DNA from 4 places in the Ruegeria sp. BF12 genome. Region 2 is predicted to be linked to each of the others. Evidence: riboswitches for the same ligand, from Rfam matches in the RefSeq annotation. Region 2 holds a riboswitch; each other region holds the start of a gene.
The links. Region 2 has a riboswitch for cobalamin ahead of ACR0J0_RS17790 (CbtB domain-containing protein). Riboswitches for the same ligand answer to the same signal wherever they lie in the genome.
Positions count from the first base shown of each region.

Region 1: linked by a shared signal. The riboswitch ahead of ACR0J0_RS12930 (ABC transporter ATP-binding protein) and the one ahead of ACR0J0_RS17790 (CbtB domain-containing protein) in region 2 are both predicted to bind cobalamin.
Region 3: linked by a shared signal. The riboswitch ahead of ACR0J0_RS16335 (hypothetical protein) and the one ahead of ACR0J0_RS17790 (CbtB domain-containing protein) in region 2 are both predicted to bind cobalamin.
Region 4: linked by a shared signal. The riboswitch ahead of ACR0J0_RS02620 (DUF1636 family protein) and the one ahead of ACR0J0_RS17790 (CbtB domain-containing protein) in region 2 are both predicted to bind cobalamin.

Region 1 is NZ_JBQFTP010000007.1:113,410-118,656, forward strand. Features, by position in the region: gene ACR0J0_RS12920 (acetate/propionate family kinase) at 1-1,027, opposite strand, end outside; gene ACR0J0_RS12925 (bifunctional enoyl-CoA hydratase/phosphate acetyltransferase) at 1,020-2,414, opposite strand; cobalamin riboswitch at 2,706-2,913, shown strand; gene ACR0J0_RS12930 (ABC transporter ATP-binding protein) at 3,236-4,021, shown strand; gene ACR0J0_RS12935 (ABC transporter substrate-binding protein) at 4,033-4,983, shown strand; gene ACR0J0_RS12940 (FecCD family ABC transporter permease) at 4,985-5,247, shown strand, end outside.
Region 2 is NZ_JBQFTP010000012.1:89,176-94,422, reverse strand. Features, by position in the region: gene ACR0J0_RS17805 (MerR family transcriptional regulator) at 75-494, shown strand; gene ACR0J0_RS17800 (transglutaminase-like cysteine peptidase) at 843-1,466, shown strand; gene ACR0J0_RS17795 (DUF1636 family protein) at 2,600-2,935, shown strand; cobalamin riboswitch at 3,117-3,332, shown strand; gene ACR0J0_RS17790 (CbtB domain-containing protein) at 3,367-3,537, shown strand; gene ACR0J0_RS17785 (CbtA family protein) at 3,542-4,240, shown strand; gene ACR0J0_RS17780 (hypothetical protein) at 4,307-4,810, shown strand; gene ACR0J0_RS17775 (transglutaminase-like cysteine peptidase) at 5,014-5,247, shown strand, end outside.
Region 3 is NZ_JBQFTP010000010.1:148,100-153,346, forward strand. Features, by position in the region: gene ACR0J0_RS16325 (DNA polymerase III subunit gamma/tau) at 1-1,551, opposite strand, end outside; gene ACR0J0_RS16330 (protein-tyrosine phosphatase family protein) at 1,706-2,194, shown strand; gene ACR0J0_RS16335 (hypothetical protein) at 2,211-2,618, opposite strand; cobalamin riboswitch at 2,703-2,922, opposite strand; gene ACR0J0_RS16340 (alpha/beta hydrolase family protein) at 3,066-3,923, shown strand; gene rsgA (ribosome small subunit-dependent GTPase A) at 3,935-4,963, opposite strand; RNA gene ffs (signal recognition particle sRNA small type) at 5,122-5,220, opposite strand.
Region 4 is NZ_JBQFTP010000001.1:510,263-515,509, reverse strand. Features, by position in the region: gene cobN (cobaltochelatase subunit CobN) at 1-1,483, opposite strand, end outside; gene cobW (cobalamin biosynthesis protein CobW) at 1,487-2,542, opposite strand; gene ACR0J0_RS02620 (DUF1636 family protein) at 2,539-2,919, opposite strand; cobalamin riboswitch at 3,014-3,222, opposite strand; gene ACR0J0_RS02615 (LysR substrate-binding domain-containing protein) at 3,295-4,179, opposite strand; gene ACR0J0_RS02610 (NAD(P)-dependent oxidoreductase) at 4,293-5,247, shown strand, end outside.

The DNA.
Region 1 (5,247 bases), on a different contig from region 2:
GCATGCCCTCGCAGACCATCTGCCGGATACGCGCAGCGTTTTCGCCGATGCCTCCGGTAAAGACCAAAGCGTCGATGCCTTCCAGCGCGGCGGACAACGCGCCCAGTTCCCTACGGATGCGGAAGACGTAGTATTCAATAGCCTTTCGCGCGTCCGGGGTATCAGCGGCCAGAAGGGTGCGCATGTCCGAGGACATGCCTGAAAGCCCAAGAAGACCGGATTTACGATAAAGGGTTTCGGCGATTTCCTCGGCTGTCATCCCCTCCTGCTGCATCATGTACAGCACGACGCCCGGATCCAATTGTCCGCTGCGGGTTCCCATTGGCAAGCCATCCAGCGCCGAAAACCCCATGGTCGAGGCGACGGCACGCCCGCCTGAGACCGCACACATCGACGCACCATTCCCCAGATGAGCGATGACCACGCGGCCATCATAAAGCCCCGGCGCGATGTCCTTCAGCTTTTGCGAGACGTAGTCGTAGCTTAGCCCGTGGAACCCGTATCGTCGAACACCCTTGTCGTAAAAGTTCTGCGGCAGGGCAAAGGTATCGTTCACCCATGGGTGCGCACGGTGAAACGCGGTATCGAAGCATGCGACCTGAGTTGTGCCCGGAAACGCAGCACTGGCAGCCCGAATTCCGGCAAGGCTGTAGGGTTGATGCAGGGGTGCGAACGGGATGAATCCACTCAGGGTTTCAATGACGCCTTCATCCACCACAACGGGTTCCGAATAGACCGGCCCACCATGAACGACCCGGTGGCCAATGGCCCGGACGTGAATATCCGGCAGGTATTCACGGGTGAGTTCAAGGAACGCATTGATGGCCTCGTCATGCGTTTTCGTCCCCGAAAGTTGTCGGTCAACAGACCTCCCACCTGCGGACTGAGCCAAGAGCCGCGGCGCATCCCCCAGCCGTTCGATTTGACCGCGCCAGCGCATCCTGGGCCGACGATCCTCAGTCAGTTCATAAAGCGCGAATTTCAACGAGGACGACCCGGCGTTCAGTGCCAGAACATGTTCAGCCATGGATTTTGCCTTTATTCGCAATTGCATGCAGCGCCGCCACGGCGCAAGAGGCCAGCCGCGAGGCGTCATCATCCGCGCGGGAGGTCAGAATGATTGGTGCTGCGGCACCAACCACGATTCCCGCGGCTTCGGCATGAGAGATATAGGTAAGCTGCTTGGCCACCATATTCCCTGCCTCAATGTTCGGCGCCACCAAAATGTCCGCCGCCCCGGCAACAGGTGATGTGATACCCTTGGTGCGCGCAGCGTTCAGGTCCACCGCGTTGTCCATGGCCAATGGACCATCGACCAACCCGCCGGTGATCTGCCCGCGTTCTGCCATTTTGGACAACAGCGCAGCGTCGACCGAAGATGGCATATGCGGATTGATCGTCTCTACCGCCGACAACACGCCAACCTTGGGCACTTTGATGCCGATGGAATGGGCCAGATGAATGGCGTTTTGAACGATGTCGGCTTTGGTTTCGAGATCGGGTGAAATGTTTACGGCCGCATCGGTGACCATGATGGGCCGTGACATGCCCGGCACGTCCATAACAAACACATGCGACAAACGCCGCCCCGTCCTCAGGCCTTTCTCGCGGCGCAAGACGGCCCGCAAAAGAACATCCGTATGCAGATGCCCTTTCATCAGCATCCGAGCTTTGCCCTCCACGACCAGATCGACGGCACGATGCGCGGCCATCTCGTGGCTGTCGACCTCGATGATTTCAGTTCCGGATAAATCAGCGCCAAGCTCGGTCGCAGCAGCAGCAATTTTGTCGGGATCGCCGACAAGTATCGGAGTGATTATGCTGTTTGAACTCGCCAACAAAGCGCCGCCCAGTGAGTTCGGCTCTTCCGGGGCGATGACGGCTGTTGGCATAGGGTCCATGGGGCGCGCCTTTTCCAGCAGAGCGTCAAAATGCCGGTGCCTTTGAACGATCAGCCCAGGAACTTCGACCGAGTCAAACTTCAAATGCCGGGCGGGTGGCGTGACTTGCACCGTACCGCTTAGAATCAACGCGTTGTCCCCGACCCGGCGCACTTCGGCGGCGCAGGTCAAATCGCCATCTTCGCGCTTTTCCGTGACCGAAACAAAGGCGGTCAGTTCTTCGCCCGCCAGAACCGGGGCATGGAATCTGAGGTTTGCCCGGCGTGTCTGCGTGCCCGCCCCTGGCAGGACGTTTCCCAGTACCGCCGCAACAAGGCCAGCGGGCCACAACGCGGGTGCAACAGCTTCGGGGCGCCCATCACCATCCCCATCATAAGCGGCCAGATGCAACGGATTATGGTCTCCGGACGCCGATGCAAACGCGTAAAGATCGTCAACGGTGCAAAGCCTTGTAACCTGGGCCTTATCGCCGACTTTCAATTGTGAAAACGTCCGGTTTTCTTTAATTTTCATCTCGTCAGGCTTTGATTTTTGCAAATGATCGTATTTGAAACCGACGCTCGGCACTTCAGTCCCACCCGACTGGAGCTTGCCGCCGATTCCCCTGTATTTCTGCGCTGCAGCGTAGCCAAAAGAACTTCTGACCACAATTGATTAAGCTTCTTAGCGGCAATCTGGCGGGTAGCGCCCTTTGTCGCCTGCCAGACCTCAGCCCCGCTGAGCCGTCTGACGCGCTAAAGCTGTCTTCCAATCGCCACAACAAGGGGTCTTCGGTTTTGAGCTTGACCAATAATGCGAACTCGGGCACTTCTCGTCGTCGATGGTTCCCGATGGTGCGCCCAAGGGATGAAAAGGGAATACGGTGAGGTTGCCGAACGGCGCCAATTCCGTGACTGCCCCCGCAACTGTAAGCGGTGAGCGACGCCAACAGACCACTGGCCCAAATGGGCTGGGAAGGACGGCCAAGCCACGACCCGCAAGTCAGGAGACCTGCCATCTGATGTTCAACCAACCCGGGGCGGGGCGTCCTGGAAGGAGGCTATATGGCACGTCTGACGCGTGTTTACATGATCGGCACCTTCTGTCCACGCTTGACAACAAGCGGAGCGGGCAATGCTGAGAAAACCTGATCACTTCATTCCGATTTGCGAGACGTGCATGGGCACGGGTGTCGTCGGCGCGATCCAAAGCGGGTTGCCGGACAGGCTTCCTCGCGCGTTGTCTGCCCGTACGTCCTTGCACACAACGCGTTGGGTCAACGCTGACGGTCGCTTGCGCGCATTGTTCAGAAAGAGTCATTCGCACCCGCCTCAGATCAAGCAGGAGGAACGCGTATGACCCGCAGACCATTTCTTGAAACTCGCGAGTTGGAATACCACGCCCTGAATGGCGAAGTCCTGCTGAAAGACGTCAAGTTTGATTTGGACGAAGGGGCGGTACTGGCGATTGCCGGGCCGAATGGCGCGGGCAAGACAACGCTCCTCAACCTCTTGTGCGGGGCAGAAGAGATCGTTCAGGGGGACGTTTTGATCAAGGGGCGCAGCCTTCGGCAACTTTCGGCAATGGATCGCGCCCGTATGATCGCAGTTGTCAGTCAACAAGAGGCCCCCGATGGACGGTTGTTCCTGCGTGACTATGTGGCCCTGGGACAAATTCCGATCCGCGCGGACCGATCCGCAAGCGAGCACGCCGACGAACTGGACCGTATCCTGAACCTGACCAGTTTGTACGCTTTGGCCGACAAGCGTATGGCCGTCCTGTCCGGCGGCGAGCGCCAACGGGCCCATATCGCGCGGGCTTTGGCCCAGAAACCGTCACTGTTGTTTTTGGACGAACCAACCAACCACCTGGACCCGGACGCCAAGGGCCGCATGCTGTCCCTGGTGGCGGAACTGGGCATCACGGTAGTGATGATCGTCCACGACCTGGTCATGATCCCCGAGTTCGCCACCCATGTCGCACTGATGAAGTCCGCCCGGCTGACCGGCTTTGGGTTGGTGCACGAGGTGCTGACCCCCGAACGCGTCCGCGAAACCTTTGGCGTCGATTACCTGTGTTTTCAACACGAAGGCCGCGTGATCCCGGCGCTGGATATCCGAAGAACCACAATCTCAAAATGAGGAACAAAACCATGAAACAGGCACTCTGGCCCGCGGCGCTGATCACCGGCCTGGCAACAAGCGCGGCCGCACTTGAGACCACAGTCGATAATTGCGGCGAACCTTTGATTTTCGAAACCCAACCCGAGCGGCTGGTCGTCCACGACATGAACATGACCGACATGGCCTTTGCGCTGGGTCTGCAGGATAAGATCGTTGGGCTGACGGGCATCACCGGCTGGTACAAAACAAGCCCGGAATTCGACACTTTGCGCGGCGACATCCCCGAGCTGGCGCCGAAATACCCGACTGTGGAAAACCTTGTCGCGGTAGAACCCGACTTGTTTTTTGCGGGCTGGTACTATGGCATGAAGCCCGGCGGCGATGTGACCCCGGACACTCTGGAGCCCTTCGGGATCAAAACGATGATCCTGACCGAAAGCTGCGTACATCTGGACAAGGAACGCCCCGAAGCAAGCATGGACCTGCTGTTTGATGACGTCCTGCGTCTGGGCAAAGTCATGCAGGTCGAAGACAAAGCTGAAGAACTGGTCGATGGCTGGAAGTCTGAACTGTCTGCTATCGAAGCCCAGACCGCCGACCTGCCCAAACCCCGCGTCTTCCTGCTGGACGGCCCCGCCGACGCGCCATTCACCGCTGGCAAATTCGCCATTCCCGACGCCATGATTTCGGCGGCGGGCGGTGAAAATGTCACACATGACATGGAAACCAGCTGGGGTCGCTCCTCGTGGGAGGCTGTAGCCGCTTCCAACCCGGAGTTCCTGGTTCTGTTGGACTATCAAACCGGCAATGGTGCGGCGGATACGTTCAAGTTCCTGCAGGAACACCCGGTGATGTCCCAGACGGACGCTGTCAAAAACGAACGCTGGATTGGCCTGCGGTACGAAGAACTGACCCCCGGACCGGCAAATATCGAAGCGATCTCGAAAATGGCTCAGGCCATGCATCCGGGCTTGAACTGATATGGGCCGATTGTGCCTGACACTATTGCTGGGGGCGGCCGTTCTGGCCGCCCTCTTGCTGATTTCGACCGTATACGGGACCACGTCCATACCGGCATCTGATGCTTTTACCGGCGTCATGCTGGGCACCGGATTGATGGACGGGCAGATGTCACCGCTGCACCGCATCGTGTTCGACCTGCGCCTACCACGCGCCCTGTTCGCCGCGGTGATCGGAGCGGGTTTGGGCATCGTTGGAGTTGTCTTGCAGACGACCACCCGAAA
Region 2 (5,247 bases):
GTTTGCGAAATTCGACATCATGACCGACAATATGCATCCTGTAGTGGCTACAGGTTCAAGGGAAAGGTCATCACATGATTGCGATTGGCGAAGTGGCGAGATTGACCGGCCTGTCGATCGAGACGATCCGCTACTACGAACGGGAAGGCATAGTCGAGAAAGCCGGTCGAACCGCCTCGGGGCGCCGCGCTTACACGGAACGGGAAATATCCGAGCTCAGATTCATCAAACGCTGCCGCGATCTTGGCTTTACTATTCAGGATGCATGTGCACTTCGCGAATTGTCCAAAGCGCCGGAGCAAGCCTGTCGTGACGCCGAAGGCGTCGCAACAAGACACCTCGACAACGTTAGGTCAAAAATCGCCGCTCTCCAACGGCTGGAGCAAGCATTGGTAGAACTTGTGCAGACCTGTGCTGAAGGAGAAGCAGCATGCCCCCTGCTAACGGCGTTGCTCAACGAGCCTGTCGTCAAAGATGTCATTAGCGGCCATTAATTGCAGCGCCCGGAAAAACCGAAACTGCCTATCCCAGTTTGTGGAGGAGCGGCTTCATTGTCCCAGTATTTCGTAACCTTAAACGATGACGGCCGATCTCTGTTGTATATTTGTTGAATGAGAGAATTGCGATCAGCTTACCCTCTAAGTCGCTCTGTTAGCTATGCCGGACTGGTGATGGCGTGGATGCTCTGATGCTGTCAACTAAGGAAGAAATACCAAAGAATCTGCAAATTTTTGCCGCTTTACCCCTAGAGGCTAAGAAGTTGTTGCAATGCCTCAAAGCACATGAAGGCTTGGAATGAAATACATTGGCCCGGGAAGTTTGGATACCTCAGAGGAACGAGCATGGAGAAGGCAGATATGACAAATCCCACTTTAGTTCAGGGAATGTTATCGAAAAACCTGCTGGGTTATCTCCCAATGATCTGTTTTATATGCAGCTTTTTTGTGTCTGCCGCTACATCGCAAGCCTCTGAGCTTCCCTTGATCAAACTAGATAGAGAAATGCGAGCGCCGTCGGGTGCCAAATCACTATGCAAAGACTACTCGTGGGCGTGCGCGAGCGCTCGTAGTTCTGGTCTGTCCGTGGCACAAGAAAATCAGATCGTTAAAACGATCAACACGCGCGTCAATCGGAGAATCCGTGCCGTTTCGGATCAAAGCCAATATGGGACAAAGGAATACTGGACACTGCCGACGCAAGGGTCAGGAGATTGCGAAGACTTCGCTTTGCAAAAGAAGTTTGAACTTGTGCAGAATGGTTTGGATCCTACGAAGCTACTAATTGCGACTGTCTTGGACACCAATCGCAATGGCCATGCTGTTCTAGTCTATCGCTCGAGTGAAGGCGATTTGGTTCTGGACAATGTTACCAACAGGATCAAAACGTGGAAGGAAACGAGGTATCTTTTCCTAAGAATACAGGACCCACTACACCCTGACCGTTGGGTGCAGGTTTCTAGCGGCTAAACCGTTGGGTAAACATTGGTTGCCTCTCGCAATTGATGTCACGACCTGCATTGTTCTGGGCGCATATTTGAGTTTCGTTGCTCCGTCCGACTCGTCCATCTGCTTGTGTTTGCACCATTGCGTGTGAACGAATTCGATCCGCGCGCCAGATATCTCCGAGGTGTTGTATTGGCCCACCGCTGGGATTCCGCAAGCCATACACGTAGACAATGGGCGCGTTTCCGCAGCGAAACCTTCCATTTGACCTGCTCAGATTGGGGTATCTCCGTCAAGTAAAGGCCACTGGGTCGAGCGCATTACGGCGACGATATCGAACGCCTGATTAGGACGACCATGGAGGCCGTTCATCTACTTTAGGGAAGAACGCAATCATCCCCCAAGGATAAGGGGAAATGCGACGGCTCCGGCACTGCGTCGATGACATTGGAGGAGTTCGAAGACTGGCTGCACCCGGAGATATGCCGTTATCACAACACCCGTCACAGCGGGTTGCGGCGAGCACCGATGGCAGCTTGGGCGATCCTCAGTTCTGGTGACGCAGACAGAAAAGTTTTTGATGCCTAGGCGTTTCGCATCAGCGAACTTTCTTTTGAATGTCGTCAGTTGGCGCGACGCATTCAGTCCCATGATCGGTCGTGGTAACGATCAAGCACGAACCCCGCTATATGTCCCGGATCTGGACTGTAAATGACGATAGAACGAACCTAGTTACGCGCTACAAGAACCTGTCGCGTCCCAGAATTCACCTTGGGAGGCGCGGTGCGCGCGGACCTGAAAATAGGCGTGTAATGGCGAGCCGATCCCGGAGGCAATGCTGTTTCAGATTATTGAAGAACAAAGATGTTTCGCGTGAGCTGTTCCACTTCATCGCCTACCACCTGCTTCAGCTCAATCTCACATAGAAACTTGGAAATCTCTTCGTCTGATGGTTGCTTCTTCGCTCTGCCAAATCCCCGTCTCGCACTCGGTGTATTTGCATAGTTTTAGAGGGCTAGGGCTAATGTGTGCTTGTTGCTCGAGTATAGACTCTTTTCCAGATTTAGAGTCAAAACAGGTATTGAAACCGAGCTAACAACCGACCAGCAAATATGAAATCTCAGATGGAAGTTCTCGATCAAGGATCAGCCTGACGCATGTGCCTGCCTACCCTCACGCTTTGCAGAACCTGCCGCGACGCGGATTCCACCCTTTATAATCAGCTAGCCGCAACGCTGGAGGCATCGGGGGTGCAAGCCGAGTTGCAGCAAGTAGATTGCATGTCCGGTTGTCGCCGACCACAGACGTTGGCGGTGCGACAAAGCGGCAAGACCGCCTATCTGTTCGGAGAGATTACTGCAGTCGATCTTCCGGACATAATGATTTTCATGCGGATGTATGAGGACAGTACTGACGGCGACTTCGCTGACGCCAGGAAGCTAGGTAAGCTACGTTTCAAGGCGATTGCACGTATACCGGCACAAAAAAGATAGCCCACATGCAACTTGCCGGCCAAAACTCCGGTGTGGAGTTTTCAGCTTACAGTTTGTGTTTTTCGACTTAGCCTTCTGCACTTAGCGGCTAAAATCTAAACCAATCCTGCCATTACTTAAGATTAACCGCTGCAGAATGCTATGATGTCGCTTTCGTACTTGACGGAACGCAGCACTATGGAAGAATAAAGGCTTCTACGGTGTCCAAAGGTGCTTACGCACTGGGACTGAAACGGGAATGAGGACGGTGCATTAAACTACTGCACTGAAGCCTTGACCGCCCCCGCGACTGTGAGCGGCGAGCGGCCTTCCAATACCACTGGCGTAATGGCGCCGGGAAGGGGGAAGTCTGCTGTGACCTGCGAGTCAGGAGACCGGCCGTAGAATGGACACAACTTATGCCGTCGGGTGTGACGGTGAGGAGGATTAAAATGACGACAAAAACGATCAAGGCATCCGCCGCTGGCGCATCCTTTCTGCCTGCAGTATTCGCCGTGGTTCTGGGTCTGGGGATCATTACCGTGACTGGCCATGTTCAGGCTTCTGGCCTGCATGACGCGGCTCATGATGTGCGCCACGCAACTGGCTTCCCCTGCCACTAAGACAATGTTCAGTCGTATTCTGACCAGCGGCTTGTTCGCTGGTGCTGCAGCGGGGCTGATTGCCGCCCTTCTGCAGTTGTATTTCGTGCAGCCCGTGCTACTTCACGCCGAGCTCTATGAAGGCGGCGACCTGGTACATTTTGGCGCTGATCCGGTAACTGCGCATCCCGACCTGCCCGGCATGTTCGCCGAGCCGATGCGCGATGGTCTCAGCATTATCTTCACCACGCTTACGTACACTGGTTATGCGCTAGTCCTGGCGGCTTTGATGTCGGTAGCCGAACGTCAGGGGCATGAAATCAACGGCCGCACCGGCCTGCTTTGGGGTCTTGCGGGCTTTGTCGCCTTCCACTTTGCTCCTGGCTTGTCGCTGGCTCCAGAAGTTCCCGGAGTGGCGGCAGCAGATGTCGGAGAGCGTCAGATCTGGTGGACGGTCACCGTTGCCGCAGCCGGCGTGGCCATGTGGCTGATTGCCTTTGGAGGTAACCTGGTAAGCTACCTGATTGCGGCCGTGCTGCTAATGGTACCGCATATTATCGGGGCCCCTGAGCCCGACAGTTTCTCTGGGCCGGTTCCGACCGAGATCGGGGCGCTTTTTGCTGCCCGGGCCTTCGGCATCGGCATGGCCGCCTGGGCACTCTTGGGCAGTTTCACCGGCTACTTCTGGCAGACAGAAGGCAAGCGCGCAGGCGCTGCAGTCTGATCGCGCTCCTCCATTGCTACCCCGCTGGTTACACCGGCGGGGGCTTTCTTTATTGAGGATGACAAGATGTCCCGTTCTCTCGCTCTCTTTGCCATCGGACTTGTCTTTGGCGGCGGTGCTGGCTTTGTGATTGCCGCCAGCAGCGGTAGCACCTTTGAGAGCCATGATCATACTGACCCGGCCCAACATGGCGGCAACATGGAGATGGCAGCGCACGACCACTCCGCGGCCACTAATCTACCTGCCGACAGCGACGCCCCCAGTGTGGCGATCCAGATGATTAAGGATCCTATGGCGGGCTGGAATCTGCGTGTGACACCGCAGAACTTTCGCTTTGCTCCGGAAAATGCTTCCTCGGCTGACGTTCCAGGCGAAGGTCACGCGCATGTTTATATCAACGGCGAAAAGCTGGGCCGCCTTTATGCCAATTGGTTACACCTTCCGTCGCTCCCCGATGGCAATGTTGAGGTAAAAGTTTCTCTCAATGGCAACAGCCACAGCCCTCTGATGGTTGAGGGTGTGCCCGTAGAGGCCAAAGTGACCGTCCAGCCTGACGGCGATGACTCCTGAGTGACATTCCTGGCTGAGAAGACAACTACGTGGGTTCAGCAGGTCAAAGCGGCAAGTACAGCGTGCGTGCGGGTTTTTGCCGCTCTGTATCCAAGAACAGACAAGCTGTTGCAAAGCACCGCAGAACATGAAGGCTTGCGATAGAGTACTCTTGGTCCGGCAGTTGCGGATGCACTGGAAAACTGAGCATGGGGAAGGCAGATATGACAAAACCCACTTTAGCTCAGGAACGGTTTTCGGAAAAGATACCGGTTTATCTATCGATAGCCGGTTTCATATGCAGTTACTTTGTCTCTACCGCTACATTGCAAGCCTCTGAGCTTCCCTTCATCGATCTTGATAGAAAGATTGAAGCGCCGTCGGGGGCCAAATCACTATGCAATGATTACTCTTGGGCGTGCGCGAAAACTCGTAGTTCTGGACTGTCCGAGGCGCAG
Region 3 (5,247 bases), on a different contig from region 2:
CGCAGCGTCACCATCCGATACGATCGACACGGCCCACCGGTTGCCAGTCCAGCGTTGCAGCGCCGAACCCATTCTCTGCGCAAGGTCCGTAGGAGCCTTATCCGTAGGGGTGAATTCAATCCGTCCAGGTTGATAGGATACAAGACGCACGCCGTTTTCGACTTCGACCAGTAGTTTCACGTCCCGGTTTGTGCGGATCAGTTCGACCACGTGTTCGAATGTGGGATAGCGCGCCAGAGCCGTTTGGATATCTTGCGCCAGAGCTGCCGTTGGCGCACCCGCAGGCCCGCGTTGCGCGGAAACATAGGATGAAGGCGTGGCTTGGACTGGTGCATGAGACGGCTCGGACACTCCGCCACCTGGACCTCCATTCGGTGGGGGCGGTGGTGCATCCTGCAGCCGTTTGATCAACTCTTCGGGGCTGGGCAGATCAGCCACGTGGGTCAAACGAATGATGGCCATCTCTGCGGCCATCATCGCGTTTGGCGCGGCAGAGACCTCTTCGAGCGCTTTCAGCAGCATCTGCCACATCCGCGTCAACACGCGCATCGGCAGAGCCTCGGCCATTTGCTGCCCTCGTGCCCGTTCGTCGGGCGACACGGTCGGGTCTTCGGCTGCATCGGGCGTGATTTTGACGACGGATACCCAATGGGTGATTTCTGCCAGATCGCGCAGCACAGCCAGTGGATCGGCACCTTCGGCATATTGACCGCTCAACTCTGTCAATGCCGCTGCCGCATCGCCGCGCAGGATCATGTCCATCAGGTCCAGCACCCGGCCGCGGTCGGCAAGCCCAAGCATTGCGCGGACCTGATCGGCGCTCGTTTCTCCAGCCCCATGCGAGATCGCCTGATCCAGCAGCGAGGTCGCGTCGCGCGCCGAGCCTTCGGCCGCACGGGTGATCAGCGCCAGCGCGTCCTCTGCGATCTGGGCGCCTTCGGCGGCAGCGATCTTGATCAAAAGACCGATCATGTCCTCAGGCTCGATCCGGCGCAGGTCAAACCGTTGACAGCGCGACAGAACCGTCACAGGGACTTTTCGGATTTCGGTCGTCGCGAAAATGAACTTCACATGCTCGGGCGGTTCCTCAAGCGTCTTGAGCAGCGCGTTAAACGCACTGGTCGAGAGCATATGGACCTCATCGATGATGTAGATCTTGTAGCGTGCGCTCGCCGCGCGATATCGAACGCTGTCGATTATTTCGCGGATATCATTCACGCCAGTCCGGCTGGCGGCGTCCATCTCCATGACGTCGACATGGCGACCTTCCATGATGGCCACGCAATGCTCGCACTGGCCGCAAGGTTCGGTCGTTGGTTTGCCGTCGCCATCGGGGCCGATGCAATTCATGCCTTTGGCAATTATCCGGGCCGTAGTGGTCTTACCCGTGCCGCGAATACCGGTCATGATGAAGGCTTGCGCAATCCGATCCGCCTCGAACGCGTTTTTCAGCGTGCGCACCATTGCGTCCTGTCCAACCAGATCGGCAAAGGTTTCGGGGCGGTACTTGCGCGCAAGAACCTGATAGGCGGGGCTGGGCGTTTCGGTCATGTCTGCTCTGTCGGATTCGTGTCAAGAATGCAGCGTAGAGACCCGCGCCGCCCGCGTCCACAGGAGGCTGCGAGGAATTTCGGTTTGGACTGTATCGGTAGGCGCGATAAACCCCTTTAGGGTCGGGTGGCCGTTGGCAGAAGGAACGTAAGTCTTGGCGGTTTTTGCAATCCACGCGCTGCGGGTTGGTTCGGGAACTTTGGCGCTGTCCCCTTTGCCTGGCAGTGGCGGTGGGTATGCAGACGATCTGAGCGCGATACACGATTGGAGCCCCAATCTGGTGATTTCCATGACGACCAAGGTCGAAATGCAGCAAGCCGGGGCAGGTGCCTTTGGGCAGGACATTCAATCCGGGTCTGCGGTCTGGCTGCACCTGCCGGTTGAAGATTTCGGAGCGCCGCCACCGGAAATCGCAGCCCTTTGGCCCAAGGCCAGCGCATCTGCCCGACAGGTTTTGTCGGATGGCGGACGTGTTCTGGTGCACTGCCGGGGCGGCTGCGGGCGGTCGGGTATGGTTGCCCTCAGACTTATGGTCGAAAGCGGCGAAGTCCCGAATCACGCACTCAGCCGGTTGCGCTCTGCCCGACCTTGTGCGGTGGAAACGGACCAACAGATGGCCTGGGCCATGAAGCCGGTCCAGTGAGATCGGTGAGCCTAGATCAGGCCGTGGCTTGCTGAACGATCTGATGCGAGGGGCGCGGCGCAAGGGCCGATGCCTGAAGCATGGCGCAGGGTAAAGTGGTCAAGAATCCGGTGGGCAGTGAGGCGAAATCAGAGCCAAACATCATATCGGCGTAGTCATCCAGCTTGTCGGCCGAGTCATTCGTGTTTGCCCCACAATAGACCCTGATCCGGGTTGGGCTGGCCCGAAACCGTGCCGTGCAGCCCTCGCCGCAATGGGTCAGTTCGCTCGAGCCATCCATCTCGAATTCGCTGGAGGTTACCGGGCCTGCGGTCGCCATCGCTTCGGCAATAGCGCGGGCCATTCGGGCCAGTGCGGGGCAGGTTTTGCCTGTCCTTTGGCACAGGGTGGCAGAAAATTCGTGTGTCGTTGTATTCCAGATCATAATGCGCCCTCCGCGCGATGGACGGGGGACGTGGAACAGGTGTCTCAGCAAACTGAAGACCTGCCCGGACACCCCGCCCGAGTTTCGGTTTTTCGTTCGATGGCAGGTCTCCTGACTTGCGGGTCGTTGCTTTGCCGACCTTCCCAGCCTTTCGGCCAGTGGTGTTTCGGCATTGCTCACCGCTTACAGTTGCGGGGGCAGTCGCGGCCTTGGTCCGTTCCGGCAATGCCGGGCTGGACCGCACCGTGTTCCCTTTTCATCCCGCCCCAATATGAGGACGAGAACCATCACGTCATCGCTAGCGGTTGTCGGTGGCTTGAGTCAAGCAGGCTCTTGCTGCCGCTCGAAACGGACGCGTGGTCACTTTGGAAATCTATTGACTTTGATTTGCGAAAAGCGCCGATTGCAACAGGTGAACCAAACAGTTCAGATGCTTGCGAGGGCGCTATGTTGGACAACACTCCGACCGTATTGACCGAAGATTTCAAGGTTGAAGCTGGTTCGGCCAGCTTGTCGGCGCGGTTATACAGGCCTGCTGCTACGCCGGACGTGGCGGTTGTGATCCACGGCGCCACGGGGGTGCCGCGCGACTATTATCAACATTTTGCGCAGTGGCTGGCGGCGGAACAGGGCATGGCCTGCTTGACCTATGACTATCGTGACTTCGGTCATTCGCTGACCGCGCGGCTGCGCGATTCGAAAGCTACGATGGCCGATTGGGCCCTTATCGACATGCCTGCGGCCCGGGCCGAAATGCGGCGCAGATTCCCGGCTGCGCAGCAGTGGAGCATTGGCCATTCGGTTGGTGGAATGCTGGGGCCGCTACAGCCGGATATCGAACAGATCGACCGAATGATCTGCGTCTGTTCCGGGTTGGTCACGTTATCTGATCACCCGTGGCCGTACCGCGCGCTGGCGACGATGTTCTGGTATGGTCATCCGCCATTGCTGGTCAAGACATTGGGATACTTGCCGGGCAAGGCGCTGGGTTTTGGTTCAGACTTGCCTGCAAGCGTTTACTGGCAATGGCGTAAATGGTGCACCGATCCGCTGAACTATGTGCCGGACATTGGTCAAAGCCTGCCAGACGCCAGATGGGCCGCGTCGGAAACACCCGTTGATCTATTTACAATGGACGATGATCAAGTGGTACCTCCAAACGCGGTTTGGCGACTTGCCGATCTATACGGACCTATGGCGCGCAGACATCAGCTGTCGCCGAAGGAGTTCGGCTTGACCGAGGTTGGCCACATCGGCGCGTTTGCGCGCCGAAATGCGGCCGTCTGGCCTCGATTGATTGCCTGAAACAGCAGCAGTTATAGTCTTTTACGCGACTTCTTCTCGTGCATCACAGAGCGCACCATTTTGCCAAAGGCTTTGTCGCGTGCGCGTGATTGCGCCACGGTTTCCGAGTTTCTCTGATCCTCGCGGCGCAATTTCCGCCAGCGCTCCAGGCGCTCTCCATCAAGCGTGCCATCTGCGATTGCGGCCTGAACGGCGCAACCAGGTTCGGCGTGATGCTGACAATCAGAAAACCGGCAAGACTCGGCAAGTTCCAGAATGTCCGAGAACACCTCATCCACACCATCCTGCGCATCCAGCAGGCGCAAAGCGCGCATTCCGGGCGTGTCCACAAGCCATCCCCCGTTTCGCATCGGATGTAGCGCGCGGGACGTGGTTGTATGGCGGCCCCGCGCGTCGTCCTCGCGAATGCCGGCGGTGGCCTCAGTCGAACCCGTCATAGCGTTCGCCAGCGTCGTCTTGCCGACACCGGATGATCCGACGAGTGCAGCGGTCTGTCCAGCGGGGCACCAGGACAGGACCTGATCGATTTCGGTGGCATCCAGCGCGTTGACGGTCAGAACAGTCAAGAACGGGGCCAGCGATTCTGCGGGTTTGGCGAAGTCACTTGGATCGGCGCAGGTATCTGCCTTGGTCAAAACAACAACCGGATAACATCCGGCCTGATGAGCCAAAGCCAGATATCGTTCCATCCGGGCCAGATTAAAATCAGCATTGCAGGAACTGACGATGAACAGCACGTCGACATTGGCGGCGATCAATTGCGCATCGGCACCGGTGCCGGCGGCGCGTCGTTTCAGGAGGCTTCGGCGTTCCAGCACATGTTGTACGCGGTTTTCAGGGTCGGTGAGCACCCAGTCTCCAACCGCAAACTCTCCGGTTGGTCGACCGGGGGTCAGCAGTGGGGTTTCGCCATCGGCATTCACGCCGATCAGACGATCGCGGTGAACAGCAGTGACGCGAAAGGGGGTGCAAGACGAATAGGCCGCATGTTGCGCGGCAAAGTGAGAGGACCATCCAAGGTCCGATAGTGTAATGGTCATTGTTCTGCCTGTGTTCAGGTACAGCAATCCGGCTGGATGGCAGGCGCGCATCCATCGGTGACGTGTTCAGGCAGAGGTAGGGGTAAGGTTCAGAACCGCTCTGCCCGAAGGGTTTTTGCTACAATCATAAAAGCCCTCCTACGGCTGATGGTCTGAGTAAGTGAGAGGTTGGACATCGACCCAAGCGGGGCTCGTTGTGGCTGCTTCCTTCCGGACCTGACCAGGTTGGCGAGGCGCTCGCCCGCGCCAACCTCTCAAGGGGTGATATAGGGAAGCCCCGCGCA
Region 4 (5,247 bases), on a different contig from region 2:
GCGTGCCGCGTTCGGGTTGCAGCGCGACCAACGCTTTGCCCCGACGTACCGCGGTGAAGTGGAATGCGCCATTCGCAAAACTCGGGTCGTCTTCGGGCTTGCCCCAGACGGTTTGCAGATCGGTTCGCAATTGGACCGGCAGGTCAGCTAGCGCGCTGAGGTAATCCCGCAGCGGCCACGAAATTTGGGCGTCCAACAAAACATCCGCAATCGGCTCTGCCGGGGCGGTGTCATAACCTTCGCACTGCAGATCGGCCAGCATCGCCTCGGCCGAGGCCAGCGCATCGAGGCCGACTGCATGGGCCATCTGCCAATCCTTGCCTGGATAAGTGGACAGCACCAACGCCGGGATTTGGTCGGACTTTGGCTTTTCGTTCAGGTTCAGCCAACCAGTCACACGATCGATAATCGCTTCGATCCGTTCAGGCTCAGCCCGGTGGGCAAAACGGGAATACTCCAAGTGCGGATCGCGTTTCCCGGGCTCTTTAAAAGAGGCGATCCCGGCCGAAATCCGACCGTCCACTTCGGGCAGCACCACATGCATGGCAAGGTCGGCGGGGGACAGGCCTCGCTCCGCCTCAGCCCATGCTTTGCGGCGCGAGGTCGCCAGAGCAACCTGAAACACCGGCACACCTGCCACATCGAGCGGAGAGGTTCCAGACGCGCCCTTGCCCGAGAATGAGGTGGCGTTGATGATCGCGGATGGGCTCAGGTCAACGATCTGTTCGCGCAGCCAGTCGGCTGCTGCAGGGGCTTTCAAAGATGGCGCGAACAGCCCAACCGCGTCCAGACCACGGTTCCGCAAGTTGCGGATCAGGGCTGCGACTGGCGCGGTATCCGCCGAGGTCAAGTAGGCCCGATAGAAGCTCACAAGGATGCGCTTCGCGTCGCCCGAGAACGCCTTGTCCACCGGGATGACGCCACGATCCGGGCACCACGCGCCACATTCCGGCAGGGTTTTTGCACCCATCACCGGCCCGGCATAAAGCCCAGCCGCCAGAGCCATTTGTGCCAAAGCAGCTTGCGCAGCAACTTCTCCGCCGGTGTCGCAAAGATGCGCCAGCCGCCTCAGGGTCGAGACAGGCAGCGTCGAATAGTCGTCAAGCCGTGGGTCTTCCCGCCCGTCGGCTGGCAGAACGGCGAGGGCGATGCCTTTGGCCTGAGCCAGCGAAAGAACCTGCTGCAGGCCGTAAGACCAGTAGGGTACGCCACCGATCAGACGGATCAGAATGCCTTTGGCCCCGTTAAGCGTCTGCTCGAGATAGGTGTCGACGGACAGCGGGTGCTTGAGTGCCGTCAGGTTGGCCAGCCGCATCGTGGGCATCTGCCCCTCGGGGCCGCCACCGCGGTGCCAGCCTGCTGCGAAAGCGCCGAGGTCGCTGTCCGAAAAGGACAGCACCACCAGATCCGCCGGGCTCTGGCCCAGATCGGTTGGGGTCTCGGTTTCTTCTAACCCGTGGCTTTCGCGGAAGACGACGTGCATGGCTTACTCGGCGGCCTCGGCTACACCCACGAGAATATCGCGGATTGCGGCCTCTTTGATGTCGTCATGCTCGGCGATCACGACCAGACGCGAGCGGCGCTCTTCGCCGGGTTCCCATGGGCGGTCGTATTGGTGACGTACACGGGCACCTACAGCCTGAACCAGCAGACGCATCGGTTTGCCCTGAACTGCGGCATAGCCTTTGACGCGCAGGATGTTCAGCTCGTTCGCAAGACGTTCGATATTGGCGACCAGCGCGGTCGGGTCGGTCTGTTCCGGCAACTCGACAATGATGCTTTCGAAATCGTCATGCTCATGATCATGGTGGCCGTCGTGATGCGACGGACGGGCGTCCATGTCATCCTCGGCGGCGGCCTCAAGGCCTAGTACGACGCGGACGTCCACGGCACCTTCAGCCACTTCGACCACGGGTAATGGACGCGGAGCCTCGGCTGCGATGATCTCCTTGGCCTTGGCCACGCCTTCGGGGCCAGCCAGATCGGGCTTGGTCAGTAGGATGATGTCGGCGCAGGAGATCTGGTCTTCGAATACCTCAGACAGGGGCGTTTCGTGGTCGATCGAGTCATCGGCAAGACGCTGCGCGTCCACCGCTTCGACATTTGGCGCAAAACGCCCAGCAGCTACAGCCTCGGCATCTGCCAGAGCGATCACGCCATCCACGGTGATCTTGGACCGGATGTCGGGCCAGTCAAAGGCCTTCAGCAGCGGCTTGGGCAGAGCAAGGCCGGACGTTTCGATCAGGATGTGATCGGGGCGCGGCTCCAGCGCCATCAGCGCCTCGATGGTGGGGATGAAGTCATCGGCTACGGTGCAGCAGATGCAGCCGTTGGCCAGTTCCATAATATTTTCCGCCGGGCAATCCGGGATCGCGCAGGATTTCAAGATGTCGCCATCGACGCCCACATCGCCGAACTCGTTGACCACCACGGCCAGACGCTTGCCCTGTGGGTTCTGCATCAGATGCTTGACCAGCGTGGTCTTGCCCGAGCCCAGAAAGCCGGTGATCACAGTGACGGGGAGTTTTTCGAGATTGCTCATTTCAGGGCTCCAATCGGGGGAATACGGGCCGCACAATTTTTGCGGAAGTGTTCGGGGCGTTCACGCCATTTCACCAGGCCATCTTCCGTGGCGAGATACTTGGTTGCACCGTCAACAATGGTCTCGACATGATCGGTTTCGTTGAGGTGCTCATAGACAAATGTCCAACGGTCCGGGCCTCCGCGCAGCACGATGGAGCAACCCTCATCGCAGTTTGACAGGCATTCAACGGCTTTCAGAGTGATGCCTTCGGGCAAGTCGGCCTGTTCCAGCGCTTTGTGCAGCAATGCGCCGGGTCGTTGCGCATCGTCTTCGACAGGCAGGCCACGGCGGCACGTGGTACAGACCAGCAGCTCGACCGGTGCGGTCGCGGTCATGTCTCTCATCCCCCCAAATCCTCTTCGTGGGGGACGGGGTTTCATGCGGGCCACGTGTTGCGACATGGACCCGACACCGGAACACCCCGTCCGGTTTCATCTACGGGCGCTGGCAGGTCTCCCGGCTTGCAGATGTCAGGGCTTCGGCCCTGTCGGATGTCCCGCCTTCCCGGCCTTTTGGGCCAGTGGCTTTGGGCACCCTCTCCGGTCACGGTCGCGGGGGCGGCTGTGCTTGGCGGTAGATCCGCTGCACATTCCCTTTTCATCCATCCGAAGATGGACACCAACGAAAGGGACATGCGGCACGGGCAGGGGGCTTGTCAAGCGCGAGCAGGATGCAGAAAACGCGCAGGTCGGAAAAGCGACAAGCCAGTGTCAGTCAGCGGCATCCGCAGCCAGGCGATCACGCAGCCAGGCACAAAACACACCCGCTGCGGCGGATGAGCGCGTGCGCCCGGGCGCGGTGATCAGATAGTGCGATTGCGCAAACGGAATCGCTGGGCCTGCAATTTCTATCGGCGCGCCCTGAGCAATGGAATTTTTAGCGAATCTTTCCACAATGGTCGCGCAGCCTGCACCGGCCATCACCAATTGCAATGCGGCGACGGATGTATCGACCGAATGAAGGGATGTTTGCTTGGGTGGCTCCATATCATGAGCGTGAAAGTAGCCTGCCCAGTTGTCCTCGTATCCGAGGATGTGAATCAGCGGCCCTTGCCGGAGGTCCAGCAAGCTTGGGTAAGCCTTTCCGACTCGGCAAACCGGCACCAGATTCTCATCGGTCAGCTTTTCGGAGATGACCCCCGGCCAATCGCCGTAGCCCATCCGAATTTCGACATCCACATCGTTTGGCGCGATGCTGTCATTCCAGATGTGCGATACCAGCCGAACGGGAATGTCCGGGTATTGCGCGTTGAACGCGGGCAGTTCAGCGGCAATCCAATAAGTTGCCGTGGAAATCGCGGCCCGAACTGTGAGCGTTTGTCGGGACGCAGGACCAAACAAACTGTTGGTGGACAGCGCGATGTCACCCAAGGCCCGCCGAACCGTCAAAGCATAGGATTGCCCCAGCTCGGTCAACTCGAGCCGTCGTGCATTTCTGGTGAACAGGTTTTGACCAAGTTCCGCCTCGAGGGATCGAATGTGCAGAGATACGGCTGTCTGGGTCAACCCAAGTTCCCGTGCCGTGGTGGTGAAATTCAGGTGCCGAGCGGCGCATTCAAAGCTGCGCAGCCATGCAGGGTTTGGAAGCCGGTCCATTTATCACCAAAAAATTTTTGCCATAAAGCGGATTATTATTCGTTTTGCTTTTGAAATTGCAACGTCGATACTCGGTTAACAGCATCGCAGACGCACACTTTCGGGAGGGAAACATGAAAGTCGGCTTTATCGGATTGGGAAACGTTGGCGCAAAACTGTCGGGATCGCTGCTACGCAACGGCGTGGACCTCTCGGTCCATGATCTTAACCCGGATCTGGTGCAGAGCTTCGTGGCCAAAGGTGCCAAAGCAGCCGAAAGTCCGGCGCAACTGATGCGGGATTGTGATGCCGTCATCACCTGCCTTCCTTCCCCTGCAGCCTCTGACGCCGTGATGCGGGAAATGTTGCCCGAAGTTGGCCCCGGCAAGATCTGGATGGAGATGTCCACGACGGACGAGGCCGAGGTAAAACGACTGGGCGCGATGGTGATTGAACGCGGCGGTGCTGCTGTCGATTGCCCGGTTTCCGGTGGCTGTCACAGGGCCGCAACGGGTAATATTTCGATCTTTGCCGGCTGTGATCGCGCGACGTTTGACAAAATATTGCCATTCCTGACGACGATGGGGCGGCGCATCCTGCACACGGGCGAACTTGGGTCCGCGTCTGTTCTGAAAGTCCTGACGAACTATCTGGCAACCGCAAACCTGATCACTTGTGCCGAAGCACTGGTGACCGCCAAGGCAGCAGGCATGGACCTCAACACGACGTATGAGGCAATCAAAATCTCGTCGGGCACATCGTTCGTACACGAAACAGAAAGCCAGGTAATCCTGAACGGCTCGCGTGATATCTCGTTCACCATGGACCTCGTGAAAAAAGACATCGGCCTGTTCCAGGAAGTCGCGGACCGTGCGGGAGTGCCCCTTGAAATAAACCCGGTGATGATCCGGATCTTCGAAGACGGAATCGCCAGGTACGGGGACCGCGAACTTTCGCCCAATATCATCAAGCGGCTTGAGGAGGCGACGGGTCTGGACATCCGCGCCCCGGGCTTCCCGCCCGAAATGCTGGACGATGAGCCGGAAGAGGCGGGCTATGAGGTTGTGCCGCAGGGACGTGAGGCCGTGT